3 regions of the Bradyrhizobium algeriense genome follow, and region 2 is predicted to be linked to each of the others. Evidence: predicted binding sites of a transcription regulator. Region 2 holds the regulator's gene; each other region holds the start of a gene.
What was found. The regulator LexA, encoded in region 2, represses DNA repair genes until DNA is damaged. The targets are predictions, from matches to a motif close to TGTTCNNNNTGTGTTCNG.
Positions count from the first base shown of each region.

Region 1 (3,412 bases), 3.2 Mb from region 2:
CTACGAATAGTGCTGCGGGGGCTAAGAAATAGGACCACATCGCTATGATTGCCACCCCAACAAGGAGCAGTGGGCCGTGGTCAAACTTCATCCACCAACCCACGTTGCCGAAGATGGGCGGCCAGACCAGTAGAAAAATCGCGACAATGAGCACGGAACGCCAGAACGGCGACAGCATTCCCGCTTCATCACGGAAGAATGTGGCTCCGCTCACTTCGCCGGCTCCTTTGAGATCGTAGGGTGGGCAAAGGCGCGCTTTTGCGCCGTGCCCACCGTCTATCCGGTTGCGCCACTGAATGGTGGGCACGCTTCCGCCTTCGCTCGTTGAGCTACGGCGGACAAGTCGCTTTGCCCACCCTACGGCATCCACACTCACTTCGCCAATTCCTTCAAGCCTAGCCGGATCAGTTGCGCGGTCTCGGCATTCTCTCCCGCGCTGTGCTGTGTCGCCGACATCGTCGGAACGGCGCTCAGGCGTAGCATTGCGTTCATGCCAGAACCTGCTGGTCTGAGCGGCGGCGAAACGGCCACAGCACCGTGTTACAGATCAGCCAGCACCATATCGTGCTGCCGACATGCAGGACGAGGAATATCGACAACCTTTCCCAGGCCGGCGGACTCGCGCTTTTTACCATCACGAAGACGGCGTATGCCACGGTTACGAACAGCGATCCAAGAAAGACCGGGCGGAAGGGCACCAATCCGGTTCGCGATACGGCCTGGGCAATCGAAGCCACGAAGGCCAGAAACAGCGCCTGCGCACCGCCGGCAATATAGGAAGCGATCGCAAAGAAGCCGAACGTCCACAAATAAGCCGAGAGACCGTAGCTTGCGGCAGGCTGGCCATACCCGAACATCATTCCCGTTGCCCATATCAACAGGAAGCCGAGCGGCGGGCCGGCTGCGAGAAAGATCAGGAACACCAGCGCCGTCTTCGGCGTAAACCCCACCGCATCGCTCACATTGTCCGCCGCGTCGCTCACTTCGCGAGCTCCTTCAGCCCCAACCGAATAAGCTGCGCCGTCTCCGCGTTCTCACCCGCACTGCGCGAGGCGGCGGCGATGGCGGCCGCCGCTTGCGGCGGGCCGTAGCCGAGATTGACCAGCGCCGAGATCGCATCCGTCACCGGACGCGGCGCGCGGTCGTTGTCGATCGCGCCAGCAAGATGCACCACGGTCGGATCGACATTGGCAAACGCCGGCGCCTTGTCCTTCAATTCAGAGACGATGCGTTCGGCGACTTTCGGACCGACCCCGGGCGTGCGCGACACCGCAGCCTTGTCGCGCAGTGCGATCGCATTGGCGAGTTCGGCCGGCGGCAAAGTCGACAGCACCGCGAGTGCTACCTTGGCGCCGACGCCCTGCACGGTCTGCAGCAGGCGAAACCATTCGCGCTCGGTATCGGTGCGGAAGCCGAACAGTTTTATCTGATCCTCGCGCACGTACGTCTCGATCGACAGCAACGCGGCATCGCCGGGCGACGGCAGCGCCTGCAGCGTGCGCGACGAGCAATGCACCTGATAGCCGACGCCGCCGACGTCGAGGATCACGTAATCCTCGCCGTAGGAATCGATCAGGCCTTTGAGCTTGCCTATCATAGGTTCGCCACCTTGAGCCGCAGCGCCACGCCCTGGCGGTGATGCGCATGCGTGATGGCAATCGCCAGCGCGTCGGCGGCGTCGGCGGATTTCGGCTCGGCCTTCGGCAGCAATATTTTCAGCATCACCGCGATCTGGTTCTTGTCGGCGTGGCCGGCGCCGACCACGGTCTTCTTGACCTGGTTGGGCGCATATTCCGCAACCGATATGCCGAACATCGCGGGCGCCAGCATGGCGACCCCGCGCGCCTGGCCGAGTTTCAGCGTGGCGACGCCGTCCTTGTTGACAAAGGTTTGTTCGACCGCCGCTTCCGCCGGCCTGAAATCGCCGAGGATTGTGGCGAGCCCCTCATGGATCGCCAGCAGGCGGCTGGCCAGCGGCAGATTGTCCGGCGGCTCCACCGAACCGCAGCCAATGAAGACGAGACGGTTGCCCTCGGTCTCGATCACGCCCCAGCCGGTGCGGCGCAGGCCGGGGTCGATGCCGATGATCCGGACGGGTTGGCGAATCGGTGGGGGTGTCATGGCGTAGTGATAACGCCAGAGCCGGGTGAACGAAACATAAAGAGAACGGAAATCCCCGCGAAACCGTACTGTCCGTATTTAACCCCAAGTGTCCCAAGTAGAGTTTCGGAGCGTCCCAATTCGATTTTGGTCCGAATTGTCTCTGTCGCGTCCGTGAGCCCAATCCTATATGCTCAAAGAGAAGCATCGATAGGAGCCGTCATGTTCTCCTGGGTCGTTTTCATCACGATTCCCGTTCTCACCGTAGCGTTCTTGAGCGGACGCTTCACTGCCAAATACGCGGCAGAGAAGGGGCGCTCTACACGCGCTTGGTTCCTCTGGGGCGCCCTGTTCTTTCCGCTCTTTCCTGTTCAGTGGATGGTCTTGGGGCTCCTCCCAAAAAAGTAAGGCCGCCTCAGTTGGCGGCCTCTGTTGGGCGAAAGTTCTTTGCCGCCGTGCCATGATTGATAGATCACGCGGTCACCCGCCCATCTTCGCGACCAGCGCGTCGGAAATCTCGAAATTGGCGTAGACGTTCTGGACATCGTCGTGCTCGTTCAACAGGTCCATCAGCTTCAACAGCTTCTCGCCAGTCTCGTCGTCGACCGCGACCGTGTTCTGCGGCTTCCAGGTCAGCGCCGCCTTGCGGGCTTCGCCGAACTTCGCTTCCAGCGCCTTCGCAACCTCGCGAAAGGTTTCCTGCGAGGCGTAGATCTCGTGGCCGCTTTCGCTGGAGACCACGTCGTCGGCGCCGGCCTCGATCGCGGCATCCAGCATCGCGTCGTCGGAAGCTTTGCTGGCGTTATATTCGATGACGCCGGTGCGATCGAACATGAAAGCAACCGAGCCGGTTTCGCCGAGATTGCCGCCGGACTTGGTGAAGAAGGTGCGGACATCTGAGGCGGTGCGGTTGCGGTTGTCGGTCAGCGCCTCGACGATCACGGCGACGCCGCCGGGGCCGTAGCCCTCGTAGCGGATTTCGTCGTAGCTCTCGCTGTCGCCGCCGGTCGCCTTCTTGATGGCGCGCTCGATATTGTCCTTCGGCATGTTCTCCTGGCGTGCCGCGATCACGGCCGCGCGCAGCCGCGGATTCATGGCCGGGTCCGGGGTCCCCAATTTGGCCGCCACCGTGATTTCCCGCGCCAACTTGCCGAACAGTTTCGACTTCTGGGCATCCTGCTTGCCCTTGCGATGCATGATGTTCTTGAACTGGGAATGGCCGGCCATGCAGGGGTCTCTTGGATTCGTCCGGGAGGGATGCGGGTGAAGCGCGGCCTTATAGGCCGCTAATCGGCCGAAATCAAAGATTTGC
Region 1 is NZ_JAZHRV010000001.1:238,625-242,036, reverse strand. It holds gene V1286_RS01160 (hypothetical protein) at 1-307, opposite strand, end outside; partial or broken gene V1286_RS01155 (Holliday junction branch migration protein RuvA) at 373-441, opposite strand; gene V1286_RS01150 (hypothetical protein) at 489-983, opposite strand; gene ruvA (Holliday junction branch migration protein RuvA) at 980-1,597, opposite strand; gene ruvC (crossover junction endodeoxyribonuclease RuvC) at 1,594-2,121, opposite strand; gene V1286_RS01135 (YebC/PmpR family DNA-binding transcriptional regulator) at 2,581-3,327, opposite strand.
Region 1: ruvC (crossover junction endodeoxyribonuclease RuvC) is a predicted target of LexA. The motif match lies at 2,152-2,169, and genes of this name have one in related genera.

Region 2 (3,412 bases):
AGGAGTGGCTGGCGGCGGATGCGGACGCACGCACAGCGGCCGATGCATCGCTCACCGCAGGTGTTTCATGCGACGACCTTGGCTGCGTGATGCAATCCGCCGCCGGCGGCCTGGTCGCGCAGGCGCACAAGCCCGAGGCGCTGGCGGACGATTGCGAGCGCGCGGCGCTCATTGTGACGCTGCGGCAGGTGCCCGCTTCATGCGCGGCTTCGGTCATCGATGCCGACCGGCTGCGGCGGCAGGGCGCGATGGCGTTGCGGCGAGGCCGTGAGGGATTTGTCGTCGAGGCGGCAAAACCCAGGGGGATCGATCGCCCGTGGTCGCCGGCCATCGCCGACGAGAGCGAGGCAGACGCCACCGTGCTTGCGCCACGCGTCGTGCCGCGCGCGGTCGACGCCACGCCGGCCGAGGCCGACCTTCAGGCGGAGGAGTAGAGCTCCAGCGAAAGCCTGCCCCGGACTTGATCCGGGGAGGAGACCGGTTCGCGTCAAGAAAACGCGTCAAATCAAAAAATCTAACCCCAGGGCTCTAGATGAATTTCAGTGCTCGTCGAGCGGGGGACTTGAGGGAGTGGCCGGTATTTCGAATGCGCCGAGGTGGAATTCCTCCGGCGCGTCGGGGGTCGACGGCAGGTTGACCAGCGTGAACGACGCCTCGGGGAATTGCCGCCAGATCGCGAGATCTTCGGCCGTGATAGTCAGCCAGCCGTACCGGAACATGTACCGTCCGGGCTCCGTGACGCGACCGGCTTTTTGCCATGTAACCTTGTTGACCACCGACTGCCCCTCGGCGCCCAGTTTCTCACAAAACCATATCACCACGATCCGCCGGCCTGAAACCGGCGGATCGCATGTGCGTCGTTTATCCGGTCACGATGGATCCGGCCCGAGGCGCCTCCGTCACCGCTTCCTTTGCCTTCGCCGACCGTTCGCCCTCGGTCACCGGCAATTGCAGCACGGTCGCGCGCTGGCCTTCGCAAAGCTGCGTCACCAGCACATGGCTTCCGTCAGGAAATTCGATCGCGTCATGATGGCGATCGGACACTTCGGGTTCAATCTGGTTGAACTTGCCGACCCGCCAGTCGGTGGTTCGCGTCCAGATCCATCGGTTGTCGTATCTGACGTCCTCGGTGAACGCCAGTTCGGTGCCGGGAAGCATGCAGACCGCCACTGCGGGCTCGCGTTCCGACGCAAAGCCGCGGGTCGATGTACCGCGGAATGTGGTGGTGATCAGCGTCTCGCCGACCTGGGCCGGTCGCGTTGCCACAGCATGCAGGCTATAGTCACACATCGGATGGCTCCCTCATTTGAGATAGCTGACCCGTGTCTTGAAGGAGGCACAGGCCTCTATCAGAGTAGACTTGGCGCAGAGCCTTTTCTTGTTTCTGGGCATTTCTGCGACGGACGCACTGCGCTTAAATCACAAACGCGATAACGCAGGTTAGTTCCCCACGCCCCACAAAAAACCTCGGCCGAAGGCCGGGGCCGTCGCAGTCCTGTCGGTAACCCGACCATTCAATACTTCCGGTACAGACCGATCAGCTTGCCCTGAATCCGGACCCGGTTCGGCGGCAGGATGCGCACTTCATAGGCAGCGTTGGCGGGCTCCAGCGCGATCGAGGCGCCACGGCGGCGGAAGCGTTTTAGCGTGGCTTCCTCCTCGTCGATCAGCGCCACCACGATGTCGCCGGTGTCGGCGGTTTCGTTGCGCTGGATCAGTGCCATGTCGCCGTCGAGAATGCCGGCGTCCACCATGGAATCGCCGCGCACTTCGAGCGCGTAATGCTCGCCGGAGCCGAGCATGTCGGGCGGCACGCTGATGGTGTGGCTGCGGGTCTGCAGCGCCTCGATCGGCGTACCGGCGGCGATCCGGCCCATCACGGGCACGGCGACCGGGCGGTTGCCGTCGTCCTCGCTGGCCGGCGCGCTTACGGGGCGTTTGCCGAGCGTGCCTTCGATGACGCTCGGCGTGAAGCCGCGGCGGCCGTTGCCGGCGGCAGCCAGCTCCGGCAGCTTGATGACTTCGATGGCGCGGGCGCGGTTGGGCAGGCGGCGGATGAAGCCGCGCTCCTCCAGCGCCGTAATGAGGCGGTGAATTCCGGATTTCGAGCGCAGATCGAGCGCATCCTTCATCTCGTCGAAGGAGGGCGGTACGCCGGCTTCCTTCAGCCGTTCATTGATGAAACGCAGAAGTTCATACTGTTTGCGCGTAAGCATCGCGAGCATTCCCCCGGTTGGTACAGTCTTTCGGTCCCGAATCTCCAGGGTCCATCGCGGGAGTCCCCAAAACTCCCAACCATAGACACTAGCAGTCGAAACAAATCATGAACGGACACTATATGTTCGATATGTGTTCCGCAACCACTTAATTTCAGGTGAACGCATTGCGGCTTCGGCTGAAGACACCCTCAAAGGCGCCGTTCAGGCGTCATTCCGGCAGCCGGAGCAGCTCGCAACGCGAACCCTTCGCGGCAGCCGGCGCGAACGGCGGACGTATCACAAGTGCCCGTGCCGCAGCGAGATTCCCCAATAGCGATGAGTCCTGGTGACTGACCGGCACCGCGATCAGCGTGCCGTCTTCGCGCGCTTCGAGGCGGGCCCGAAGATAGTCTTCACGCTGGTCGTTGGCAGCGAGATCGTGGCCCAGCAGGGCGCTTTCGCGCCGATGATGGACGGCGTCGCGGCCCGATAATGCACGAATCAACGGCACCAGAAACAGGAAGCCGCAGACATAGGAGGAGACGGGATTGCCGGGCAGGCCGATCACCCGCATCGTGCCCAGCCTGCCGTGCATCATCGGCTTGCCCGGCCGCATCGCGATGCGCCAGAACATCATGGCCGTCCCCTCGGCCTCCAGCGACCGCTTGACGAGGTCGTGGTCGCCGACCGAGGCGCCGCCCATGGTGATCAGGATATCCGCGTTTGCCTCGCGCGCACGGCGGATGCCTTGCGCGGTGGCATCGACCGTATCGGCGGCGATCCCGAGATCGACGACCTCGGCGCCCGCCGCCCGCGCCAGTGCTCGGATCCCGTAGCCGTTGGAATAGACGATCTGGCCTGGGCCGGGGGTAGCGCCCGGCATCACCAGCTCGTCGCCGGTGGCGAGCACTGCGACTTTCGGGCGGCGGTGCACCGCAAGCTCCGGATAGTTCATGCCGGCGGCGAGTGACAAATCGCGGTCGGTGAGGCGGCGCCCGCGCGTGAGCAGCACATCGCCCTCACGGAAATCGACGCCGGCGGGGCGGATATGCCGCCCTCGAACGGCGGCTTCGGTGATGGCGATGTGATCGCCGTCGATGGCCGTGTCTTCCTGGATGATGACGGCATCAGCGCCGTCAGGGATCACGCCGCCGGTGAAGATCCTCATCGCTTCGCCTTGGCCTACCTTCCGCTCGAACGGGCGGCCGGCGGCG
Region 2 is NZ_JAZHRV010000001.1:3,395,713-3,399,124, reverse strand. It holds gene V1286_RS16755 (ComEC/Rec2 family competence protein) at 1-434, shown strand, start outside; gene V1286_RS16750 (hypothetical protein) at 540-776, opposite strand; gene V1286_RS16745 (hypothetical protein) at 862-1,290, opposite strand; gene lexA (transcriptional repressor LexA) at 1,515-2,216, opposite strand; gene V1286_RS16735 (molybdopterin molybdotransferase MoeA) at 2,428-3,412, opposite strand, start outside.

Region 3 (3,412 bases), 3.8 Mb from region 2:
CGCCCTACTGGCACCGCTTCATCCTCGGCGACGCCGAAGTGACCGTGGTCTCCGACGGACCGCTGCCGCTCGGCGATCCCTCCGGCACCTTCACCGGCGTGCCGAAGGAGGAAGTGAAGAAGATGCTCGCCGACAACTTCCTCAACCCCGACAATGTCGTGCTGGAGCAGAACTCGCCGATCGTGAACACCGGCGACAAGCTGATCCTGTTCGACACCGGCATGGGCACCTCGAAGGCGTTCGGCCCGACCACCGGCCAGCAGCAGAAGAGCATGGCGGCAGCCGGCATCAAGGCCTCCGACATCGACGCCGTCGTGTGCTCGCACGCGCATATCGACCACATCGGCGGCCTCGTCGGCGCCGACGACAAGCCGCTATTCCCGAATGCGCAGGTCTACATCGCCCAGAGCGATTTCGATTTCTGGACCGATGAGGGCAAGCTCGGCAGCCCGCTGAAGGACTTCATCCTCCACGCCCGCAAGAACCTGATGCCGGTGCGCGACCGCATCGTGTTCATCAAGGACAACCAGGAATTTTTGCCCGGCGTCACCGCGCTCTCGGCCCCCGGCCACACCGTTGGCCACACCATCTTCATGGTGAGCTCAAAGGGCAAATCCTTCTGCTTCCTCGGCGACCTCTCGCACCACGCCGTGCTGCTGTTGGAGAAGCCGCGGATGGAATTCTCCTACGACAGCGATCCGAAGCAGGCGGCAGCCTCGCGCGTTAAGATGCTGGACATGCTCGCCGCCCAGAAGATCCCGGTGATGTCCTATCACTTCGCCTGGCCGGGCTACGGCCACGTTGCCAAGAACGGCGACGGCTTCCGGTATTATCCCGAACCGATGAACATGCAGCTCTGAAGCAACGCCTATACTCCGGGGCGGCCGGTTTGGCCCGCCCCGGAAGCCGCCTTGCAGCGCTAGGGACCGACCTCCGTCTGGCGTAAGTCTTGGTCAGCGAATCATGCCGTAACGCCCCTGGAGAGCGGAGGTATTTATCGAACGGGCATATCTTAGGAACAATCGCGGACCACCGAAATTGGTCTTTCCTGAACGAGGATGAAGCTCGCGTCTCGACAGCTTGGCAGCCGGTATGGAGGCCCAGCAAATGACCAAAGACTTCGTGGCTATTGGCGCTGGCATGCTCGTCGTGGGGCTGGGAGTGTGGAGCTTGTGGGGTCACCCGCAGAACGTGAGGCCTGCGGAGACCCCGGAGGCGCGCATTCTCGCCGATGATCCGGCGCTGAAGCTTGCGTCAGAGCAGAACCCGTATATGCGAACGGAGCGCTAGGCTGGAGCGAGGCGACGGTGCCTCAGCGATCCGGCGGCCGGTCTGTTGGTGCAGGACGCGTTTGCGCGCCTTTGCGCCTATGTTCCCTTAATGTTCTTGACTTTCCCCAAGGTTCCCCGCTACCTTCGATTGTGGAACAAGGGGCAGGCATGGTTGCGCGGGTTTCTACCGTAGCGTTTGAGGGGATCGAGGCCCGGGCAGTCGACGTGCAGGTGCAGGTCGCGCCCGGCTTGCCGGCGTTTGCGATCGTGGGTCTTCCGGACAAGGCGGTGTCGGAGGCGCGGGAACGGGTGCGCTCGGCGCTGATCGCCTCGGGGCTGGCGCTGCCGGCGCGCCGGATTATCGTCAACCTCGCGCCGGCCGATCTGCCGAAGGAAGGTAGCCATTACGATCTGCCGATCGCGCTCGGCCTGATGGCAGCGATCGGCGCGATCCCGCCGGATGCACTCAACGGCTTTACCGTACTCGGCGAGCTCGGGCTCGATGGCTCGATCGCGCCCGTCGCCGGTGTATTGCCGGCCGCGATCGGGGCGAATGCGCGCGAGGAAGGCTTGATCTGTCCGGCGGCGTGCGGCACGGAGGCCGCCTGGGCGAGCCCCGATATCCAGATCATCGCGGCAAAATCGCTGATCCAGATCGCCAACCATTTTAAAGGAACGCAGGTGCTGTCGCGCCCGCAGCCGAAAGTGCACGAGCCGGAGGCGACGCATCTCGATTTGCGCGACATCAAGGGCCAGGAAAGCGCCAAACGCGCGCTGGAGATCGCGGCGGCCGGCGGGCATCATCTGCTGATGATCGGCTCGCCCGGCGCCGGCAAATCGATGCTGGCGGCGCGGCTGCCGTCGATCCTGCCGCCGCTGTCGCCATCCGAACTGCTGGAAGTCTCGATGATCGCCTCCGTCGCCGGCGAAATCCGCGACGGCGCGCTGACCGCGCGGCGGCCGTTTCGCGCGCCCCATCATTCCGCCAGCATGGCGGCGCTCACCGGCGGCGGCATGCGCGCCAAGCCCGGCGAGATTTCGCTTTCGCATCAGGGCGTGCTGTTCCTCGATGAATTGCCGGAATTCGACGCGCGCGTATTGGACTCGCTGCGCCAACCGCTGGAGAACGGCGAAGTCTCAGTGTCCCGCGCCAATCACCGCGTCACCTACCCTGCGCGCTTCATGCTAGTCGCGGCGATGAACCCGTGCCGCTGCGGCCATGCCTATGAACCCGGCTATTCCTGCAGGCGCGCCCCGGTCGAGCGCTGCACCGCAGATTACCAGATGCGGATCTCCGGTCCGCTGATGGACCGCATCGACCTGCGCATCGAGGTGCCGGCGGTGACCGCCGCCGACCTGATACTGCCGCCGCCTTCCGAAGGCTCCGCGGAAGTCGCCGCCCGCGTGGCGGCCGCCCGCGACCTCCAGCTCGCGCGCTATGCGGCGGCCGGCCTGCCGCATATCCGCACCAACGCCGAAGCGCCGGCTTCGCTGCTCGAAGCGATTGCGCAGCCGGATGCGCAGGGGCAAAAGCTTTTGCGCGACGCCGCCGAGACCATGAAGCTCACCGCCCGCGGCTATCACCGCGTGCTGCGCGTCGCCCGCACGCTCGCCGATCTCGACGGCGCGGAAAAGATCGGCCGGATTCATTTGGCGGAGGCGTTGTCGTATCGCGCGCTGGCCGAGGATTTGAGACGGGCGGCTTAAGCGCTGCGCGCTCAGCCGAAATTTGCAAGGCGCATCAAGGTGATTTGGGTCGTCCAGCCCTTCGCGCAAAAATATTCTGCTTCCGCCGCAGGCCAAATCAGTCCCATAACTCCGCCCGTCTCACGGCGGATGAGGCGCGTTGGCCATCGTCACGAACGCGCGGTGAGATGCGATGGACGCGAGAGCTGCGACTGACGTGTGTGGCTGACGCGTACGGTGAAGTCGTGTGGTTCGGGCGCCGCGGTGCTGGCGCTAAGTCCAAGAGAAGCGAAGCTTCTCGGGGGCGACGGAGGCAAAAGAGCCGTTCTCCGGGAAGAGCACGAAGTAAGCCGTAAAGCCATTGCGCAGGGAAGGCCGGAGTGTTCCCGCTGCCCTGTATGCTCGTGTGCAGTTTTGTTTGCGCAAATCGCACGCGAGACCGCGGGTGCAGCAAG
Region 3 is NZ_JAZHRV010000001.1:7,192,845-7,196,256, forward strand. It holds gene V1286_RS34560 (MBL fold metallo-hydrolase) at 1-860, shown strand, start outside; gene V1286_RS34565 (hypothetical protein) at 1,108-1,290, shown strand; gene V1286_RS34570 (YifB family Mg chelatase-like AAA ATPase) at 1,440-2,978, shown strand.
Region 3: V1286_RS34570 (YifB family Mg chelatase-like AAA ATPase) is a predicted target of LexA. The motif match lies at 1,371-1,388, and genes of this name have one in related genera.